3 regions of the Streptomyces sp. NPDC002790 genome follow, and region 1 is predicted to be linked to each of the others. Evidence: riboswitches for the same ligand, from Rfam matches in the RefSeq annotation. Region 1 holds a riboswitch; each other region holds the start of a gene.
The links. Region 1 has a riboswitch for cyclic di-AMP ahead of ABT004_RS34910 (transglycosylase family protein). Riboswitches for the same ligand answer to the same signal wherever they lie in the genome.
Positions count from the first base shown of each region.

Region 1 (6,671 bases):
TCGCCGCGCAACTGTGCGCCGTGCTCTCCGCCGTGCACGCGGTGCCGATCGTGCACCGCGACCTCAAGCCACGGAACGTCATGGTCAAACAGGACGGCACACTCACCGTGCTCGCCCTCGAAGTACGGCGCCGCATCGGCCAGTTGCTGCTCTCCGTGGGCGACAGAGGCGCCGCCCACGAGACGCTGACCCGACTGCTGCACGACGCCGAACGGCTGCACGGACCCGGCCACCCGTTCCCCGCGGAAGTGCGCCGCACATTGCAGTGGCTGGGCCAGGTACGCGGCTGATCCCGGGTACGTCCTGCCGACTCCGGTACCTCAACTCCTGGCGAATCGTTGTCGAATAGGTGGCCTAGCAAGCGGTCACTGCCTAACATCGATCAACGCCGGACTTTGTGCACCGAAGCACAAACTGCTCGCAGGGAGGCCCCACCTTGCACCGCCGCAACAGCCGCCGCACCGTAGTTGCTCTATCCGCCGCCATCGCCGCGGTCCCCGCCCTCACCGCCTGCGGCAGCGAAGCGCACCCCGGTGCCGCGGCCGTCGTCGGCGGCCAGCGGATCACCGTCTCGCAGCTGGAGAACCGGGTGAACGAGGTGCGGGACGCACAACAGACCGCCACCAAGGACTCCGCCCAGTACGAACAGGCCATCGCCAAGACCGGCGGCCTCACCCGCAACACACTGCACACGATGGTCCTCGACCGCGTCCTGCACCGCGCCGCCACCGACGCGGACATCTCCGTCACCCGCAAGGAGATGCAGAGCATGCGCTCCGGCCTGGAGCAACAGGCGGGCGGCTCCGAGCAGTTGGAGGTCGCCTGGCTGCAGCAGTACAACGTCCCGCCGAAGCGGCTCACCGAGAGCCTGCGCACGGAGATCGAGGCGCAGAAGCTGTCGACCGCGCTCGGCGCCGACATGCAGACCCCCCAGGGCAAGGCCGTCTTCTGGAAGGCACTCACCAGCGCCTCCAAGGAGCTGAACGTCGACCTCAACCCCCGCTACGGGACCTGGGACGTCACCAAGAACAGCCGGGTCGACGCCAAGACACCCTGGCTGCGACAGATCACCAAGGAAGCCCCGGCCCAGCAGCAGACCGCGTAGACCCGGGGGAGGCGGGGTTGTCAGTGGCCTGCGTTACGTTCGAGGGGTGAACGAACCCGAGGCGCACGACCACCACGCCCCCGCCGCCGCAGGCGACACCGCCGGCCGCGTCGTCCTGCTCACCACCAGCCACCGGGTCGCCCCCGGGCTCCTCTCCTGGCAGGCCTGGCAGACGCTGCGCACGGCCGACGAGGTGCTGTGCGCCGACGCCGCGCACCCGCAGCTGCCGTACGTGAAGGACGCGGGCGTCCAGGTCACGATCGCCGCGCCCACCGCCCGCGAGCTCGTCGACCGCTGCGCCGACGGCGGGCGCACACTCGTCGTCCTCGCCACCGCCGAGGGCGACCGGCAGCTCACGGACGGCCTGGCGCGGCTCGCCGGCTCGGGCCGCGAACAGATGCCGAACCTCGAACTGCTCCCCGGTTCCTACGACCTGCCCGGCGCCCGCCTCCTCGACCTCGTCCAGGTCATGGACCGGATCCGCCGCGAATGCCCCTGGTCGAAGCAGCGCACCCACGAGGACCTCGCCAAGTACGCCATCGAGGAGGCCTACGAACTCGTCGAGGCCATCGAGACCAACGACCGCGACGAACTGCGCGAGGAACTCGGCGACGTACTCCTCCAGGTCGTCTTCCACGCCCGCATCGCCGAGGAGGCCTCGGCGGAGTCCGAGGAAGAGGCCCCCTTCTCCATCGACGACGTCGCGGGCGGCATCGTCGACAAGCTCATCCACCGCCACCCGCACGTCTTCGGCGACGAGAGCGCCGCGACCCCGGAGGAGGTCCGGGAGATCTGGCTCCGCAAGAAGGGCGAGTCCAAGCGCCGCGCCTCCGTCACGGACGGCGTCCCCCTCGGCCAGCCGTCCCTCGCCCTCGCCGCCAAACTCGCCTCCCGGGTACGCACGGCGAACCTGGACGTCCCGGTGCCCACGGGAGACGACATCGGCTACGAACTCCTCACCCTCGCCCTGCGCGCCGAGGCCGAAGGCGTCGACCCGGAGGCAGCACTCAGAGCCGCCGCCCGTGCCTACCGGGACGCGGTACGCACGACCGAGGGGCTCACCACCTCATAGGGCCGGTTACGGTCAGGTGGTGACCGAGAGCCCCACTCCCTCCAGCGCCCCCGAACTCTTCAGCTGGGAGTTCGCCGGCAACCCGTACCCCGCCTACGCCTGGCTGCGCGAGCACGCCCCCGTGCACCGCACCACGCTGCCGAGCGGCGTCGAGGCCTGGCTGGTCACCCGGTACGCGGACGCCCGCCAGGCGCTCGCCGACCCACGGCTCAGCAAGAACGCGGACCACCACGACGAGCCGAGCCACGCCAAGGGCAAGACGGGTATCCCCGGTGAACGCAAGGCCGAGCTGACCACCCACCTCCTCAACATCGACCCGCCGGACCACACCCGCCTGCGCCGCCTCGTCTCGAAGGCGTTCACCCCACGCCGCGTCGCCGAATTCGCGCCACGCGTCCAGCAGTTGACGGACGACCTCATCGACGCCTTCGCGGCGAACGGCGAAGCCGACCTCATCCACGACTTCGCCTTCCCCCTCCCCATCTACGCCATCTGCGACCTCCTCGGCGTCCCCCGCGAGGACCAGGACGACTTCCGCGAATGGGCGGGCATGATGATCCGCCACGGCGGCGGCCCCCGCGGCGGAGTGGGCCGCGCGGTGAAGCGGATCCGCGCGTACCTGGTCGACCTGATCCACCGCAAACGCGGCGACCTGACGGACGACCTGATCTCCGACCTGATCCGCGCCTCCGACCACGGCGAACACCTCACGGAGAACGAGGTGGCGGCCATGTGTTTCGTGCTGCTCTTCGCCGGGTTCGAGACGACCGTCAACCTGATCGGCAACGGCACGTACGCCCTGCTCACGCATCCCGAGCAGAGGGGGCTTCTGCAGAGGTCGATCGCGGCAGGGGAGACGGGCCTGCTGGAGACGGGGATCGAGGAACTCCTGCGCTTCGACGGGCCGGTGGAGATGGCCACGTGGCGGTTCGCCAGGGCGTCGCTGACCATCGGCGGCGTGGAGATCGGTGCGGGCGACCCGGTTCTCGTCGTGCTCGCCGCCGCCGACCGCGACCCGGCGCGCTTCACCGAGCCCGACACCCTCGACCTCTCCCGCCGCGACAACCAGCACCTCGGGTACGGACACGGCATCCACTACTGCCTCGGCGCCCCGCTCGCGCGCCTGGAGGGACAGGCCGCCCTCGGCACGCTCCTGACGCGCCTCCCGGACCTGCGACTTGCGGTGGAACCTGACGATTTGCGGTGGCGTGGCGGGCTCATCATGCGTGGACTGCGCACGCTCCCGGTGGAGTTCACGACGCGTCAGAACCCCGCCGGAACTGACGGGCCGTCAGCAATGTGACATTCACGTGATCTTCGCTGCATCGACTTGTGACAGGCGTTCGAGTGCAGCTACGTTCACGGATCATCGCGACACATGCACAACCCGCACCACTTGCACCACCCGTCGCGCGTAGCAGCATCAGTCTCGCGAAAGGCAACCGCATGCTCTCCGGGAACGGTCGACACCGTCGCCCCCGCCAGGCCCCTGCTCTCGTCGTCGCCGCCGGAGTCGCCGGCAGCGCCATCGCGATCCCGCTGTTCGCCGCGAGCGGCGCGAGCGCCGCGACCACGCAGGCGTGGGACAAGCTCGCCGAGTGCGAGAGCGGTGGGCAGTGGAGCCTGGATGCCGGTAACGGCTACTACGGCGGCCTCCAGTTCACGCAGGAGAGATGGGAGCAGTACGGGGGGCTCGACTACGCCCCGCGTGCCGACCAGGCCAGCCGCTCGCAGCAGATAGCCGTCGCCGAGAAGGTTCTTGACGCCAAGGGTGTGAGTGCCTGGCCGATGTGCTCGCTCACCGCGGACCTCACCAAGGGCGACGACTCGGCGGAGGTCGATCCGGGCGTCTCCGCGTCGCCGCAGCCGTCCGAGTCGGCATCCGATTCCGCGTCCGAGCCGTCGGACACCGATGCCGACAACAAGTCGGACGACGACGCCGACAAGGCGGGCTCCACCGATTCAGCCGATTCGGGAGACAAGGGTCACGACGGCGGTGAGGGTTCCGACGCGTCGGACGAGCCGTCGGCCGACCCCTCGCGCGATACCTCCGGTAGCAGCGCCGAGGGCTCCCCGTCCCCCTCAAGTGACAAGTCCCACGCACCTTCTGACGGCGACGACACGGCCTCCTCCTCCTCCGAAACGGCCTCGCCGTCCGCCTCCCCCTCCGGTGACGGTGACGGTGCCGCGTCGGACGACGCCACGGCGGGCCGCCACCGCGGAGACCGTGCCGGTGACGACGGTTCCGACTCCCGTACGGGAGAGGGGCGTCACGCCTCGCGTGACGAGAAGCGCGGCGACGACACGTACGAGGTGCACGCCGGCGACAACCTCTGGGACATCGCGAAGGCTCAGGACGTGCACGGCGGATGGGACGCGCTCTACGAGCGGAACAAGGAGACGGTAGGTACCGACCCAGACCTCATCCTTCCTGGTCAGAGCCTGGATCTTGGGGACGGATCGGGCAAAAGGTAGCGGGAGTTCGGGCCGTTTGAGGGGGCTTTGTCCGATGTCGATCGAGTGAGACATGGGTCTCAAAGCCCCTGATCGACTTTGAAATCGGACGGATCGACCGCTTACGTTCGTGACCGCTCGCTTCAGCGGGCCCCGATGGACGTCACGCCGAATCCTGCCAACGTCCGTACGGGAACAGTCGACGCGTAAGCGCCGTAGGCAGGAGCGGGGGACCCAGGTAAGCCGCCCTTCCGGGAGACCGGACGGGCTTGGGGTTAAGCAGCGCACAAGGATGCGTCTGCCGGACACTCACTGGTCCGAACCCGACAGCTCACCTCGCAGGCGTCGGTGAGGAGATATCTCCATGCTGTTTTCCGGCAACAACAAGCACCGCCGCCCCTCCAAGGCCGTTCGCGTCGCCACGCTCGGCGGAGTCGCCGCTGCCGCCGTCGCCGTGCCGCTGATGGGTGCCGGTTCGGCCTCCGCCGCGACCACGTCCGAGTGGGACCAGGTCGCGCAGTGCGAGTCCGGCGGCAACTGGTCCACCAACACCGGCAACGGTTTCTACGGTGGCCTGCAGTTCTCGTCCTCCACCTGGTCCGCCTACGGCGGCTCGCAGTACGCCTCCACCGCCGACCAGGCCTCCAAGGCGCAGCAGATAGCCGTCGGCGAGAAGGTTCTCGCCTCGCAGGGCAACGGTGCCTGGCCGAACTGCGGCTCGGGCCTGTCCTCCACCCCGAACGAGGGTGGCGCGGACGACTCGTCCTCGCAGCAGCAGGACACCCAGAGCACGCAGCAGCGTGCCGACCGCTCCGAGCAGCGCGAGCAGCCGAAGCAGGAGGCCCCGAAGCAGGCGGCCCCCAAGCAGGAGGCCCCGAAGCAGGCGGCTCCGAAGCAGGACACCGTCACCACCCCGACCGGTAACAAGGTCGAGAAGGGTGACGGCGAGTACAAGGTGAAGACCGGCGACACCCTCAGCAAGATCGCCGAGGCGCACGACTCGAACTGGCAGAAGCTGTTCGAGAAGAACAAGGACATCGTCAAGGACGCGGACCTGATCTACCCGGGTCAGCAGCTGCACCTCAGCTAAGACCGTCCGGCCCCGCGCAGGGGCCACCAGGCCCGCACAGGGCCACCAGGTACGGGCTCGGCATCGGCGGACGCCGAGCCCCGCCGCACCCCGTCCCCACGGGCCGCTCACTTCGGCGACCTCCCTCCCGGCGCAGCCGGGAGGGAGGTCGCTGTTTTTGTTCCGTTAAGGAACATTTCGCTAACGGCGTTGTCCACAAGACGGGCGTTCGGATGGCCGATGCCCTCGGGCCGGTTACGCTCGGGGATGCGGGACCCGTTGTCCGACGGTGCCCGCAAAGCTTCGTCACATCCCAGAAGGAGATGCTCGTGCCGTCCATCGACGTCGTCGTAGCCCGGGAAATCCTGGACTCCCGAGGCAATCCCACGGTCGAGGTCGAGGTCGGCCTCGACGACGGGAGCACCGGCCGTGCGGCCGTCCCGTCGGGTGCCTCCACCGGTGCCTTCGAGGCCATCGAACTCCGCGACGGTGACCCCAACCGTTACCAGGGCAAGGGCGTCGAGAAGGCCGTCCTCGCCGTCATCGAGCAGATCGGCCCGGAGCTCGTCGGCTACGACGCCACCGAGCAGCGCCTGATCGACCAGGCGATGTTCGACCTGGACGCCACCGACAACAAGGGCTCGCTCGGCGCCAACGCCATCCTCGGCGTCTCCCTCGCCGTCGCGCACGCCGCGTCCGAGGCGTCGGACCTGCCGCTCTTCCGCTACCTGGGCGGCCCGAACGCGCACCTTCTCCCGGTGCCGATGATGAACATCCTGAACGGTGGATCCCACGCGGACTCCAACGTCGACATCCAGGAGTTCATGATCGCCCCGATCGGCGCGGAGTCCTTCTCCGAGGCCCTGCGCTGGGGCGCCGAGGTCTACCACACGCTGAAGAAGGTCCTGAAGAGCAAGGGCCTGGCCACGGGCCTGGGCGACGAGGGCGGCTTCGCCCCGAACCTGGGCTCG
Region 1 covers NZ_JBEOVM010000173.1:1,957-8,627, reverse strand. Annotated here, with positions in the region: partial or broken gene ABT004_RS34935 (serine/threonine-protein kinase) at 1-248, shown strand, start outside; gene ABT004_RS34930 (SurA N-terminal domain-containing protein) at 437-1,105, shown strand; gene ABT004_RS34925 (nucleoside triphosphate pyrophosphohydrolase) at 1,152-2,177, shown strand; gene ABT004_RS34920 (cytochrome P450 family protein) at 2,197-3,480, shown strand; gene ABT004_RS34915 (transglycosylase family protein) at 3,624-4,652, shown strand; cyclic di-AMP (ydaO/yuaA leader) riboswitch at 4,833-4,991, shown strand; gene ABT004_RS34910 (transglycosylase family protein) at 4,996-5,721, shown strand; gene eno (phosphopyruvate hydratase) at 6,030-6,671, shown strand, end outside.

Region 2 (6,671 bases), on a different contig from region 1:
GGAGCAGCGGCAGCACCTGGCTGAGCGTGTACGGCAGCCGCTGGCCGGCGAACGACTCGGGCAGCGAGTCCGCCGGGTTGCCAGCCGTGCCGAACCACCCCACCCCGAAGCCGGGCCAGACGAGCACGACCACGGTGAACGCCACGAAGCCGGTGGAGAGCGCGGTCACGATCCAGGCGCCCGCCCGGCCGCCCGGCACGGCGTAGGGCCGCTCCTGGTCGGGGTACTTGCGGCGCAGCACGGCGAGGCTCGGGAACGTGATGACGTAGGAGATGAACGTCGTGCTGATGGTCAGGCCGAGGCCCGCCGCGAAGTACTTCTCACCGTCGCCTCCGGTGAGATTGAGGGCGACGACGAACAGGATCGAACCGAGCACGGCGGACAGGATGTTGACCCGGACCGGCGTGCCGTGCTTCTCGGAGATGCGACCCAGCCAGGCCGGGCCCGCGCCGTCCGCGCACGCCACGGCCTGCGCACGGTGGGCGCCCATCGCCCAGGTGACACCGGAGGTGAGCAGCCCGATGATGAGGCCCGCCGCGGCGACCCCGCCGAACACGGAGCCGAGCCCGGTCAGCGTCACCGTGCCGTCGGCCGCGATCGAACCGCCGTAGACCGTGAAGACGGCCTTGCAGGCGTCGATGAAGCCGCCCAGGCTGCCGATCTCCTGGCTGGGCAGAACGAACAGGATGCCGAGGATGGGCCCTCCGTAGAGCAGCACGGCGGCGAGGCCGGAGCGCAGGATCGACAGCGGGATGTCGCGGCGCGGGTTCTTCATCTCCTCGGCGGCCGAGCTGGGCAGTTCGAAGCCTACGTAGTTGAAGATGAGCACCGGGACGAGCGCCACGAAGCCCGCATACGTAGGCGTGAATTCGCCCGCGGGCAGAGCGTGGATGCCATGTTCGGCGGCGTACACGACGACGGACACGAGGAAGAAGCCGAGCAGCACGACACGCGCGACGGCGCCCGCGATGGGCACCCACTTGCCGATGCGTACGGACTGCACCACGGCGAGCGCGCCACCCCAGATGAACACGAACCCGGCGACGTACTTCCACACGCCCGGCAGCGGCGTGAAGAACTCCTCCCAGGTCGTCAGCGCGATGATGCACAGGCTGCCGCCCACCCAGACGGGATTTGATATCCAGTACAGGAGTTGGTTGACGCCCGCGACGAGCCGGCCAAAGGCGAGGCGGGTCCAGACGTACGGGCCGCCCTGCACGGGGAAGGACGAGCCGAGTTCGGCGACGAGCAGCCCGTAGGGGAGGAAGAAGACGACAGCCAGGATGACCATCCAGGTCAGGCCCTGCGGGCCCTGTGCGGCGACGGATCCGATGGTGTCCAGGCCGACGAGCGTGCAGATGAGGAAGAACAGCACGTCCAGCCGGCGCAGATCCTTGCGCAGCCGTGAGCGCTGCTCGCCCCAGCCTTCGGAGAGGTCGGGCTCGTCCCCGGCGGGCGGGGTCGGCGAGAGGGACGGCGCGTGGGTCACGATTGCTCCTGGCGAGAACAGAACGGGAACAGAACGACGAGAGCACTGACGGCACTTGGGCCCTGCTCGGGCCGCGCCCACCCCCGACCGGCCGACTTATTGACTGAACGGCCAGTCAGTAGTGGAACGTGACGCGACTGTGGCCCCTGCGACGGCGGGGCGTCAAGAGTCCTGCACCTGAACGAGCGCCTGAACGAGTCGGTGCGCAGGAACAACTAGGGTTGCGGCGTGACCAGAGTCCGGTTGAGCGTGGCCGAGCGGCGCGAAGAGCTGCTGGGGGCCGCCATCGAGCAGATCGAGGCGCGCGGAGTGGCCGCCGTGCGCATCGCCGACGTGGCGTCGGCGCTCAGCGTGAGCAACGCGCTGGTGCTGTACCACTTTTCGACGAAGGAGAAGCTCGTCGCGGCCGCGTTCGCGCACGCCGCCGAGAGCGACCTGGCCCACCTGCGCAAGCTGCTCGGCCGCCGCACGACGGCCCTGAAGCGGCTGCGCGCCGCGGTGCGCTGGTACGCGCCGACGGGTCAGGCCAAGGGGTGGCGGCTGTGGATCGAGGGCTGGGCCGCGGCGCTGCGCGAGCCCGCGCTGCGGGAGGTCACACGGGACCTCGACCGGCAGTGGAAGGCGGCGCTCGCGGAGGTGATCGCCGAGGGCGTGGCGGCGGGCGAGTTCGGCTGCCCCGACCCGATGGCGGCGGCGCTGCGGCTCACGGCGCTGCTCGACGGGCTCGCCGTGCAGCTGACGGCGTACGAGGACAAGCGGGCCAGGCCGGCCACGGTGTCGCGGGCCCGCATGCAGGAGTGGGTGGATGAGGCGCTCGCCCGCGAACTGGGGCTCGAGCGCGCGGAGTTGACCGGGGCGGGACGCTGACGGGAAGCCGTCAGCGCCGCCGAACCGCCGAGGGGCGCCGCGTCAGAACGCCGCCTCCCGATGAGTCCTACCCCGTACTGCGGTGAATGCGTCAGGAAGCCCGCTCCAGGTGCGCCTTCACGGCGTGCGGGTCCACGAAGCCCTTGGCCTGCACCCGGTCGCCGGAGGACTCGCCGCGCAGCCTGCGCCCGATCCACGGCACCAGGAACTCCCGCGCCCAGTGGATGTCGTCGCGCCGCACCTCGAACGTGCCGCGCGGGGGCAGCAGCGGCCACGCCTGCTCGGGGTTGGCCGGCACCTCGACGCCGAGCGCCTGGGCGGCACGCAGCGCCACGCGCGTGTGCCCGTCGGGCGACAGGTGGAGGCGGTCGCCGTCCCAGGCCCGGCGGTCCTGGATGGACTTCAGGGACCACAGGTCGAGCATCACGCAGCCGTGGCGGTCGGCTATCGCCCGCAGATGCATGTTGTACGTGGCGATCTTGCCGCGCAGATGCTTGAGCACGGCCACGTCACGGGTGTCGAACCCGGTGGCCACCATGACGGTGCCTGCCGCGTCGGCGAGCCGGACGACAGCCTTCTCGAAGCGTTCGGCCACGTCGTCCGGGTCGGTGCCGGGGCGGATGATGTCGTTGCCGCCGGCGACCAGGCTCACCAGGTCGGGGGCGAGCTCGACCGCCTTCGGGACCTGGTCCGCGACGACCTGGTCGAGGAGCTTGCCGCGCACGGCCAGGTTCGCGTACCGGAAGGTGTCCTCGGGGACACGGTCGTCCAGGAGGACGGCGAGCCGGTCCGCCCAGCCCGCGAACTTACCGTCGGGGCCGGGGTCGCCGACCCCCTCGGTGAAGCTGTCGCCCACGGCCGCGTAGGAGCGGATCGTGCCGTTGAGTGAGTCCGTGAGTGCTCTCGATTCGTTTGCCACGACCACACATCTTTCACCCTCGGGTGTGACCTACGCGACCGTAGCCAGGGGTTGACGCGTGGTGAGATACCCCACCCGCCACATGGGGAATAAGCGTGGAATAAGCGCGCGAACGCGATTCGGCGCCCGGGGTGCTCCCCGGGCGCCGAAGGGAGCGGGCCGACGGGCGGCCGCTACGTCACGTCTCAGGCGTTCACACCGTGCTCGCTCAGGTACGCGATCGGGTCGATGTCCGAGCCGTAGTCCGCACCCGTGCGGATCTCGAAGTGCAGGTGCGGTCCGGTGACGTTGCCGGTCGCGCCGGACTTGGCGATCTCCTGGCCGGCCGTCACGGTGGCGCCCTGGGCGACACCGATCGACGACAGGTGGCCGTACTGGGAGTAGTGGCCGTCGGCGTGCTGGATGACGACCTCGTTGCCGTACGCGCCGCCCGAGCCGGTCGAGACGACGGTGCCGTCGGCGATCGACTTCACGGAGGTGCCGGTCGGCACCGAGTAGTCGGCGCCGGTGTGGCTGCCGCTGGACCACATGGAGCCGGAGTTGCCGTAGCCCGTGCCCTTGGCGCCGTCGACCGGCGCCGTGTAGTCGCCGGAGGCGGTGGTCTTGGCGCTCGTCTGCGTGGCGGCGGCCCCGCTCTCGGAGCCGGAGTCGTCCGCGGCCGCGCCGCCGAGGTCGAGCTTGACGCCGATCTTGAGGTGGTCCGCGTTGGAGCCGACGGCGTCCTTGTTGTTCTCGTACAGCTTCTTCCAGCCGCCGTCGACGTCCTGCGCCTTGGCGATCTTCGAAAGCGTGTCACCGGCCTTGACGGTGTACGTCGTGGTGTCGGCGGTGCCGCCGGACGTCGCGGCCTGTGCGCCGGTGGCGCCCATCAGCGGGAGCGCCACGGCGACTCCACCGGCGGAGGCGACGGCGGCGACACGGGCGATGCGCTGGGAGGTCGAAAGGCGGTGCTTTCCCTTTGCGGGCATGCTGATTTTCCTCTCCGTCGCCTACGAGGTGAGCTGTCGGGTTCGGGCTGGAGATGCCCGGCCACGCCCGGGGTGCGGGCGCGGCTTCACCCCTAGCCGCTTCGGGAAATCCCTACGCGGCGTACTGCGTGTGGGTCCCCCGCTCCTGCCGTGGACGGGTAGTCGAAAGGAATCCGGGCGGCGGCAGGACTAGGCGTTCCGACCGGATTGATTGGTGACCGTAGGCGAACCGCAATGGCTACGACAAACCCCGAATTCGCTTGCGGCGGCAATTCATTGGGTTTCCGGGGCCGTCCTGCGTAACCCTGCGTCGACATTCTCTGCTTTACCAACGCCATACCTTCGGGGATTACTGGGCAGGCAATCCTGGCCGCCCGGCACGCAGCGTCACGAACATGAAGCCGGTCACGCACACGCCCACAAGCCCCTCCGATCCATGCACAGTTGACACAGAACGGGGCGAATCGGACAGATGGTTGCCTGGGGAACCGATGTCGTATCGTCAGGAGCGCGCCCACCGGCGACCCAACGCCGGTGCACCGATTGGGAGGAGCCCCTGTGACGCAGCACGCACCGTCCACCGAGCCCGAGCTGACCGGAGTGCGCAACTTCCGAGACGTGGGCGGCCTTCCCACCGTGGACGGCCGGCGCGTGCGTCAGGGCGTTCTGTTCCGCAGCGGTCACCTCGCCCACGCCACGGCCGAGGACTCGAGCTTCCTCTCCTCCCTCGGCCTGCACACGGTCTTCGACTTCCGCAACGGCGCCGACCTGACGCTGGAAGGCGCGGACGTCGAGCTGCCCGGCGTGCGCAATCAGAACCTGCCGCTCAACGACCCGGCCGACGGCGCCGAATTCTGGACCATGGTCCGCGACGGCAACATCGATCAGCTGCGCCAGATCCTCTCCGAGGGCCGCGCGGCGAACCGGCTCGTCGAGTCCTACCGCACCATGATCAAGGAGCGCACCGCCGAGCACAGCCGCGTGCTGCACTCCCTCGCCGAGGACAGCCTCCCCGCGCTGATGCACTGCGCGGCGGGCAAGGACCGCGCGGGCCTGTCGATCGCGGTGACGCTGCTCGCGGTGGGCGTGGAGCGCGACGCCATCGAGGCGGACTACCTCAAGTCCAACGAGAAGCACCGCCGCTACAACGTGCGCCGCACCGCCACCGCGAAGGACGCCTACTCCCCCGAGATCATGGAGCTGCTCAGCCCGCTCTTCGACGCCCGCATCGAGTACCTCAACGCGGGCCTCGAGACCATCGACGAGCACTGGGGCGGCACGGACCGCTACCTCGAAGAGGGCCTGAAGCTCACTGCGGCGACGCGCGAGCGACTGCGCGAGCGCCTTCTCGCCTGACCGCCGAGCGCCGAGCGCCGAGCGCCGGAGGGTGTCTGGCCCGAGCGTCGCAAGTGCCTGGCACGAGCGCCGCAGGTGCCTGGCCCGTGCATCGCAAGTGCCTGGCACGAGCGCCGCACGGGCTGGGCCCAGGCGCCACACGGGCTGGGCCGGGGCGCCACACGGGCCGGGCGCGAGCGACGCATGGGCCGGCCCCGAGCGTCGCAGGACGCCCGGCGTCGCCCACCCCGTTCGAGGTCCGCCGTCACCCCTCCCTGTCGCGAAGTGCCGCGCGGGCGGGGAGGGTCACGGCGAGCAGGCCGAGGCACACCGCGCTTGCCGCGAACGTGCCGTACAGCAGCGGCGGTATGTACGGGGACTCACCCGTCATGCCGCGCATCATCGGGGTCAGCGTGATCATCGCGATGGCGGTGCCGAGCGCCACCCCCGCGGCCGATACCAGCAGGCTCTCCCAGCGGAGCATCCGCAGCACCTGGCGGCGCGTGGAGCCGACGAGGCGGAGCACCGTCAGTTCGCGACGGCGGTCCAGGACCGTCATCACCAGTGTGTTGACCGCCGCGACGGCGGCGAAGCCGCCCAGGACCGCGGCCATCATGTAGTTGGACCATGCGCCCATTTCGCTGTCCACGCTCTGCTCGACGGCGTAGCCCGAGGCGTCCGTGACCTTGCCGAGTGCGGTGAGCGGCGCGGCGTCGCCGCCGCGCACCAGCAGCGTGCTGTCGAAGGCCGATGTGACGTGTCCTGACAGGGAGGCACGGTCCATGGTCACCGCCGCCAGCCCGAGGCCCCGGCCGTACACCGCCGCGACGTGCGGGCGGGCCTTCGTGCCGTCGGGGAGACGGAGCGGCAGCCTGTCGCCCACCTTCACCTTCGCCGCCGTGGCGAGGGTCTTGTCGATGGCGATGCGGTCCGCGCCCACGCGATCCAGGCTTCCGGCGCGCACATCCAGATCCTGCACCTTGGCGAGCTCCGCGCCCGAGCCCGAGATTCCCTGGGCCGCGGTCGCCTGCAGCGACGTCTCCCCACCCGAGTCGACCGGTATGAGCACCTGCGTGTCCAGCAGGCTCACAGC
Region 2 covers NZ_JBEOVM010000019.1:25,042-31,712, forward strand. Annotated here, with positions in the region: gene ABT004_RS12350 (APC family permease) at 1-1,489, opposite strand, end outside; gene ABT004_RS12355 (TetR/AcrR family transcriptional regulator) at 1,718-2,356, shown strand; gene ABT004_RS12360 (SGNH/GDSL hydrolase family protein) at 2,448-3,275, opposite strand; gene ABT004_RS12365 (M23 family metallopeptidase) at 3,461-4,243, opposite strand; cyclic di-AMP (ydaO/yuaA leader) riboswitch at 4,247-4,414, opposite strand; gene ABT004_RS12370 (tyrosine-protein phosphatase) at 4,802-5,599, shown strand; gene ABT004_RS12375 (FtsX-like permease family protein) at 5,844-6,671, opposite strand, start outside.
Region 2: another riboswitch for cyclic di-AMP. It lies ahead of ABT004_RS12365 (M23 family metallopeptidase); the one in region 1 lies ahead of ABT004_RS34910 (transglycosylase family protein).

Region 3 (6,671 bases), on a different contig from region 1:
CCGTCTACCTGAACGACCAGTCGGCCTTCGACCAGGCCGTCGGGCACTTCCGCGCCCGCGTCCCCGCGTACTTCTATCTCTCCAGCGACGGGCCGCTGCCGGTGAAGCCGAAGGGCAGCGACATCGACACCCCGAAGGAACTGCGGACGTACTGGTTCGGGCAGAAGACCTTCAAGGACGGGCTCGCCCAGGAGACCTGCCGCAACTTCAAGCACGCCAGCTACTCCCTCGCCGCCACCTCCCACATGGCGGAGACCGCCTGGCACCAGGGCGTCGACCTGTACGGAGAGGTGAAGGAACGGCTCGCCGCCGCGCTCGAACTGCACTCCAAGTACCAGCTGGGCACCAAGGCCCCGTCCTGGCTGTGCGGCGGCAAGGTGCAGCGGGACATGGGGCCCGACACGGAGGTGGGCCTCCAGCACCTTCAGGGGCGGCTGAAGATGGACCTCCCGCAGACCGAGAAGCTCACCCACAAGCAGCGGCCGGAGGGTACGGACGACCTGTTCGTGGCGTGGGAGACCCTCACGCACGCCGCCGCGTGAACGGTCACGGGAAGCGATTCGCGTTCACTCCCCCTGATGGCGTAGAGTTGTGAACACAACGGCGCGGGGTGGAGCAGCTCGGTAGCTCGCTGGGCTCATAACCCAGAGGTCGCAGGTTCAAATCCTGTCCCCGCTACTGAAGACCAGAGGCCGGAATCTCACTGAGATTCCGGCCTCTGGTCATTTGTGTTCCGTTTCCGCCCCCGCCCGCGCGGTCACCCGTGTTGCGCACGTCACGTTCCCCACCCGTACGGCCCACCCCTGCTCGCCCGCACGCCCCCGTGCGGGAACTCTTGGTGAGACGCCGGAAGCTGGCAGGGAACGGCAGGAGACGAGTGGTGGGGCAGCGAACAGGAGGCACCAGCGGGAGACGGAGGCGGCACGGCTCCGACACCGTGAGCACCCGCCTCTTCCTGCGGCTGCTGCCCCTGCTGCTCATCATCGGCGGTGCGATCTACGAGTACGTCACCCCCAAGGGCTTTCCCGGCGCCCCTTTGTTCAGCGCGGCGCCACTGGTCGCCGCCCCGTTCTTCTCGCTCGGCGCGACGATCCTGACGGGCGTCGTGTCGATCGTTGCGATCACCGCCGTGCACCTGCGCTTCACGGAGAACCTCGACTCCGTGTTCGTCACCGAGGTCGTGACCGTGGCCACCGTCTGCGTCCTGGCCTGTGTGATCAACCGGATCGTGTACCGCGGTTACGAGCAGCTGGCCTCCGCCCGCGAGATCGCCCAGGCCGCGCAGCTCGCGGTGCTGCCCCGGCCGCCCCAGCGGCTCGGCGGCTTCGTGATCGCGGCGCGCTACGAGGCGGCGCAGGCCGGCGCGTTCATCGGCGGTGACCTGTACGCGGTCCAGGACACTCCGCACGGCATCCGGATCATCGTCGGCGACGTACGCGGCAAGGGCATGGGCGCGGTCGCCGCGGTCGCCGTCGTCATCGGCGCGTTCCGGGAGGCCGCCGAGCAGGAGGGCTCCCTGGAGGCCGTCGCCCAGCGCCTGGAGCGGGCGCTGGCCCGCGAGGGCACCCGGCGCAGCGGCATCGACGACTTCGAGGGCTTCACCACGGCCGTGCTCGTCGAGATCCCGCACGGCGTCGAACTCGTCCGCGTCCTCAACCGCGGTCACCCCAGCCCGCTGCTGCTGCTCGGCGACGGCACCGTACGCGCACTCGACCCGTGCCAGGCGGCGCTGCCGCTCGGCATGAGCGAACTCGGCAGCTGGCCCGACCGGGCCGTCGAGGCGGCGTTCCCGTCCGCGGCCACGCTGTTGCTCTACACCGACGGGCTCTCCGAGGCGCGCGACCCGAGCGGCCGCTTCTACGATCCGGCGGCCCGGCTCTCCGGACGCGTCTTCCCCGGACCCGATGAACTCCTCGCGGCCCTCGCCGTGGAGGTGCGCGCGCATACCGGCGGCGGGACGAAGGACGACATGGCGCTGCTCGCCGTGCGGCGGGGCTGAGGGGCGGGGCTGTTGGGCGGGCCCGAGTTTCTTGATCGTTGTTACCTGTGGTAGCCGACCGTAGTCGAACGGCGCCGCTCCGCATAACAATTGACGCACCATCACTTGCGCGGACGTTTGCGAGGCTCTGCCAACTCGCCCCGATCCGCCCGCTCGTGTCCCGATAAGTCCTGGCCAGAGTCGTGAACGATCAGTGGGAAGCGCTTGGAATTATTGTCTGCTGTCTATTAACGTTCGATAACGCAGCGCGGTCGTCCCAGCCGTCACAAGAGACAGCTCCGTGCGCACACGCTTAATCCCGCAAGGGAACCGGGGAACCATCAACTTGGGGTGAATCGGACATCGTTGAAGCTCGCGATGTCGGTAGGAGACCTTCCTGCTCCGAACCCGTCAGCTAACCCGGTAGGCGAGAAGGAAGGAAAGGAGAGCGCCCCCGTGGCGTCGAACCGGCCTGCCCCAGACTTCTTCTACGGACCCGAAGACGACTTCGGCGTCGAGCAGGAGACCTGGGAGGAGTGGAATCCCACCGAGGAGTCCGTCTCCCCCGTCCGCGGCAGGCATCGCACAGCCCGCCGCCGTGGTGGATTCGCTCGTAGCTCCACTGTTCTCGGCGTCGGCGTGGTCGCCGCCGTCGGTGCGGGCGGCATCGCCACCGCACAGGGCGGCAAGCCCGCGGTCCACATATCCATGCCCGACCTGTCGGCGGTCAAGGACTCGCTGCCCGCGGCCAAGTCGCTGCCGGGCGTGGGCTCGTTGATGTCCGACGGCTCGGACTCCGATTCCGACTCCGGCGCCACGGCCTCCCCGCTGAGCGGCGCCGGTATCACCCAGGCCGAGGCCGCCGACGGGCAGACCGGCGCGGGCGAGGCGCTGCGGGCCCGCATCATGCAGCAGGCCGAGACGCAGCAGGACGCGGCCGACGCCACCGCGAAGCAGGCCGCGGAGGAGGCCGCCGCGAAGCAGGCGGCCGTCGAGGCCGCGGCCAAGCAGGACGCGGCCAAGGCCAAGGAGCTCGCCGAGAAGAAGAAGGCCGAGGCGGAGGCCCGCCGCAAGGCCGAGGCCGAGCGCCTCGCCAAGCTGGCCAAGAGCTTCAAGCTCCCGGTCGCCTCGTACACGCTCTCCGGCACCTTCGGCCAGCCCGGCTCCATGTGGTCCTCCGGGTACCACACGGGCCTCGACTTCGCCGCCTCCACCGGTACGCCGATCCGCGCCATCCACTCCGGCACGGTCACGGAGGCCGGCTGGGCGGGCGCGTACGGATACCGCACGGTGCTCACCCTCGACGACGGCACCGAGCTGTGGTTCTGCCACCAGTCCTCGCTCAATGTCAGCGCGGGCCAGAAGGTCAGCACCGGCGATGTCATCGGCCGCGTGGGCGCCACGGGCAATGTCACCGGGCCGCACCTCCACCTGGAGGTCCACCCCGGCGGGCAGTCCACCGGCGTCGACCCGGCGTCGTGGCTGCGCGAAAAGGGCCTCACGCCCTGAACACGTGAACTCCGGCGGTCCTGGCGCTCACCCCCCGACGTCAGGGCTGCCGGTTTGCCCATTCCTGGGTCTCTTGAGGCGATTTTCGGCGCGGTCGCGGAATACCGTATTCCGTACGGGTGTTGAGTCGGGGCATGACTTCCTCTCCTTCTCTGCGCAAGCTCGGCACCTCCGACCTCGAGGTCTTCCCGCTGTCCCTGGGTGGCAACGTGTTCGGCTGGACCGCCGACGAGGCCACGTCCTTCGAGGTGCTCGACGCGTACGTCGCCGCGGGCGGCAACTTCATCGACACCGCCGATGTGTACTCGGCGTGGGTGGACGGCAACCGGGGCGGTGAGTCGGAGACCGTCATCGGCAAGTGGCTGGCCTCGCGCGGCCGCCGCGACGACGTCGTCATCGCCACCAAGGGCGGCCACCACCCGGAGTTCCAGGGCCTGTCCGCGGCCAACATCAAGGCCGCGGCCGACGCCTCCCTGAAGCGCCTCGGCACCGACCACATCGACCTGTACTACACGCACTACGACGACCCCGAGGTGCCGGTCGAGGAGATCATCGGCGCCCTTGACGAACTGGTGAAGGCGGGCAAGGTACGCCACATCGCCGCGTCGAACATCTCCGCGCAGCGCCTCCAGGACTCCCTCGACCTCTCCGACCGCGAGGGCCTCGCCCGTTACGTCGCGCTCCAGCCGCACTACAACCTAGTCTCGCGCGACACGTACGAGGGTGAGCTGCAGGACGTCGCCGCGCGCGCGGGCCTCGGGGCCGTGCCGTACTACGCACTCGCGGCCGGCTTCCTGACCGGCAAGTACCGGGCGGGCGTCAAGGTCGACAGCGCGCGGGCCGCCGGTGCGGGCAAGCACCTGGAGACCGAGCGCGGGCAGAAGGTGCTCGCCGCCCTCGACGAGGTCGCGCAGGCGCACGACGCCGAGATCGCCACGGTCGCCCTCGCCTGGCTCGCCGCGCAGCCCACGGTGACGGCGCCGATCGCGTCCGCGCGGAAGGTCGAGCAGCTTCCGGGGCTGCTCGCGGTGGCGGACGTGGAGCTGACACAGGCGGAGCTCGACCGGCTCACGGCGGCGTCTCAGTAGCGGTACGGGTTGTCGTAGGTGTACGCGGTATATGTGGTGTAGGCGGGGTGCTGCGCCGGGGGGCCCGCGTACGCCGGGGGCAGCCACATCGGCGTCGCGATCTGGGAGCCGTACGCGAGCGCCGGGCGCGCGGAGTGGCGCCGCGCCCACAGTGCCTCCAACAGCTCCCGTTCCCGTACGACGTAGTCCGCGCCGGCCCTGCCTCTGCGGCCGCGGTGGCGAAGCAGCGCGAGGGATGTCGCGAGGTCCTCGTACTCGGCGACGGCCGTCGCGGCCGGCCGGCCGCCGTAGTGCGTGGCGAACTCGCGGGCCAGGCGCCGCGCCTTGAGCGAGCCGAGCGCGAGCGGGTCCGGCGGGGCGAGCCAACCCGCGGCGACGTAGGCGGGCAACTCCTGGCGGATGGTGCGCAGCTCACGCTGGCGTACGTACACCGCGAGCCAGGTGAGCACGCCGAACACCGGCACCATGAACGCGGCGTACACCGCGAAGAAGCCGTACTCGCCGAACGAGGACGAGCCGTTCCAGAACGCGTGCATGCCCATCGCGGCGAGCAGTCCCGCGAGCGGGAGCAGCATCCGGCGCAGTCGGCCGCGGCCCGGCGCCATGGCGGCGGCGATGCCGAAGCCGATGCCGGTGAGGACCGTGAACAGCGGGTGCGCGAACGGGGACATCACGACGCGCACGAAAAAGGTGGCGGCGGTGACCGAGGTCAGGCCAGGACCTGTGCCGGCGAGCTGGTCGGTGCCGAAGGCGTTGCCGAGATAGAGGATGTTCTCGGTGAACGCGAAGCCGGTGGCGGTGACCCCGGCGATGACGACGCCGTCGACGATTCCGGTGAAGTCCCGTCTGCGGAACAGGAAGACGAGCAGCACGGCCGCCGCCTTCGCGGACTCCTCGACGACCGGGGCGATGACGGTGGCACCGAGGGTGTCGGCGCTCGACGGGTCGGCGGTCGCGGTCTCGATCCAGCGGGTCGCGAAGCTGTTGGCGACGATCGCTATCAGCGCCGCCGCGCAGGCGCCCCAGGCGAAGGAGAAGATCAGGTTCCGCCAGGGTCCCGGCTGTACGCGGTCCAGCCAGCGGAACGCGGATATGAGGAGGGGGACGGGTAGCACGGCGAGCCCGAGCCCCACCAGGAACCCCTCGGTGCCGGTCTGCTCGCGGACCAGGGCGAGGATCACGGCCCCGGAGACCGCGAGCAGCGTCGCAAGCGCGGTGGCCCGCACGCCCTTCCGCTCCCACCAGCGCCGATGCGGAACCGCGCCGCTCGGGTGTGCGCCGAGGACGTGGTCCTGCGGATGCGGATAGACGGGATACGAGGCCACCAATTGACCCTAACGAGGGATACGCCGCGCCGCGACGGGGCGTATCGAGCACTTCGAGATTCAAGCCCCTGCGGCGTTTGAGCAGCGTGGTCCGGGGCGGAGCCCCGCGGCCGCAACGCCGGTTCCCGCTCAGGGCCGGAGGCCTCGGCGGAACAGCAGGTCGTGCACCACGTGGCTCTTGTCGAGGCCCTTGCCCTCGAAGCGGGTGAGCGGACGGAACTCGGGCCGAGGCGCGTACCCGCCGCCCTCAACCGTGTTCTCGTAGTCGGGATGGGCGGTCAGCACCTCGAGCATCTGCTCGGCGTAGTCCTCCCAGTCGGTGGCGCAGTGCACGATCGCGCCGGGCTTGAGCGGGCCGGCCACCAGCGAGAGGAACTCGGCCTGGATCAGCCGCCGCTTGTTGTGGCGCTTCTTGGGCCAGGGGTCGGGGAAGTAGACGCGCAACCCGTCGAGACTGTCGTCCGGGAGCATGTCGCGCAGCAGCACGATCGCGTCACCGTTCGCCACCCGTACGTTGTCGACTCCCGCGCGGGCCGCCAGGTTCAGCAGATTGCCCTGGCCGGGCGTGTGCACGTCGACCGCGAGGATGCCGGTCGTCGGATCGTCCTGCGCCATCTGCGCCGTGGCCTCGCCCATGCCGAAGCCGATCTCCAGGACGACGCGCTCGACACCGGGGAACATCTCCGCGAGGTCGAGCGTGCGCCGCCCGTCGATGTCCAGGCCCCACCTGGGCCACAGCCGCTGCAGGGCGTCCGCCTGCGCGTCGGTGAC
Region 3 covers NZ_JBEOVM010000030.1:18,183-24,853, reverse strand. Annotated here, with positions in the region: gene ABT004_RS16400 (alginate lyase family protein) at 1-542, shown strand, start outside; tRNA gene ABT004_RS16395 (tRNA-Met) at 605-678, shown strand; gene ABT004_RS16390 (PP2C family protein-serine/threonine phosphatase) at 878-1,999, shown strand; cyclic di-AMP (ydaO/yuaA leader) riboswitch at 2,279-2,423, shown strand; gene ABT004_RS16385 (M23 family metallopeptidase) at 2,435-3,487, shown strand; gene ABT004_RS16380 (aldo/keto reductase) at 3,622-4,575, shown strand; gene ABT004_RS16375 (PrsW family intramembrane metalloprotease) at 4,569-5,900, opposite strand; gene trmB (tRNA (guanosine(46)-N7)-methyltransferase TrmB) at 6,030-6,671, opposite strand, start outside.
Region 3: another riboswitch for cyclic di-AMP. It lies ahead of ABT004_RS16385 (M23 family metallopeptidase); the one in region 1 lies ahead of ABT004_RS34910 (transglycosylase family protein).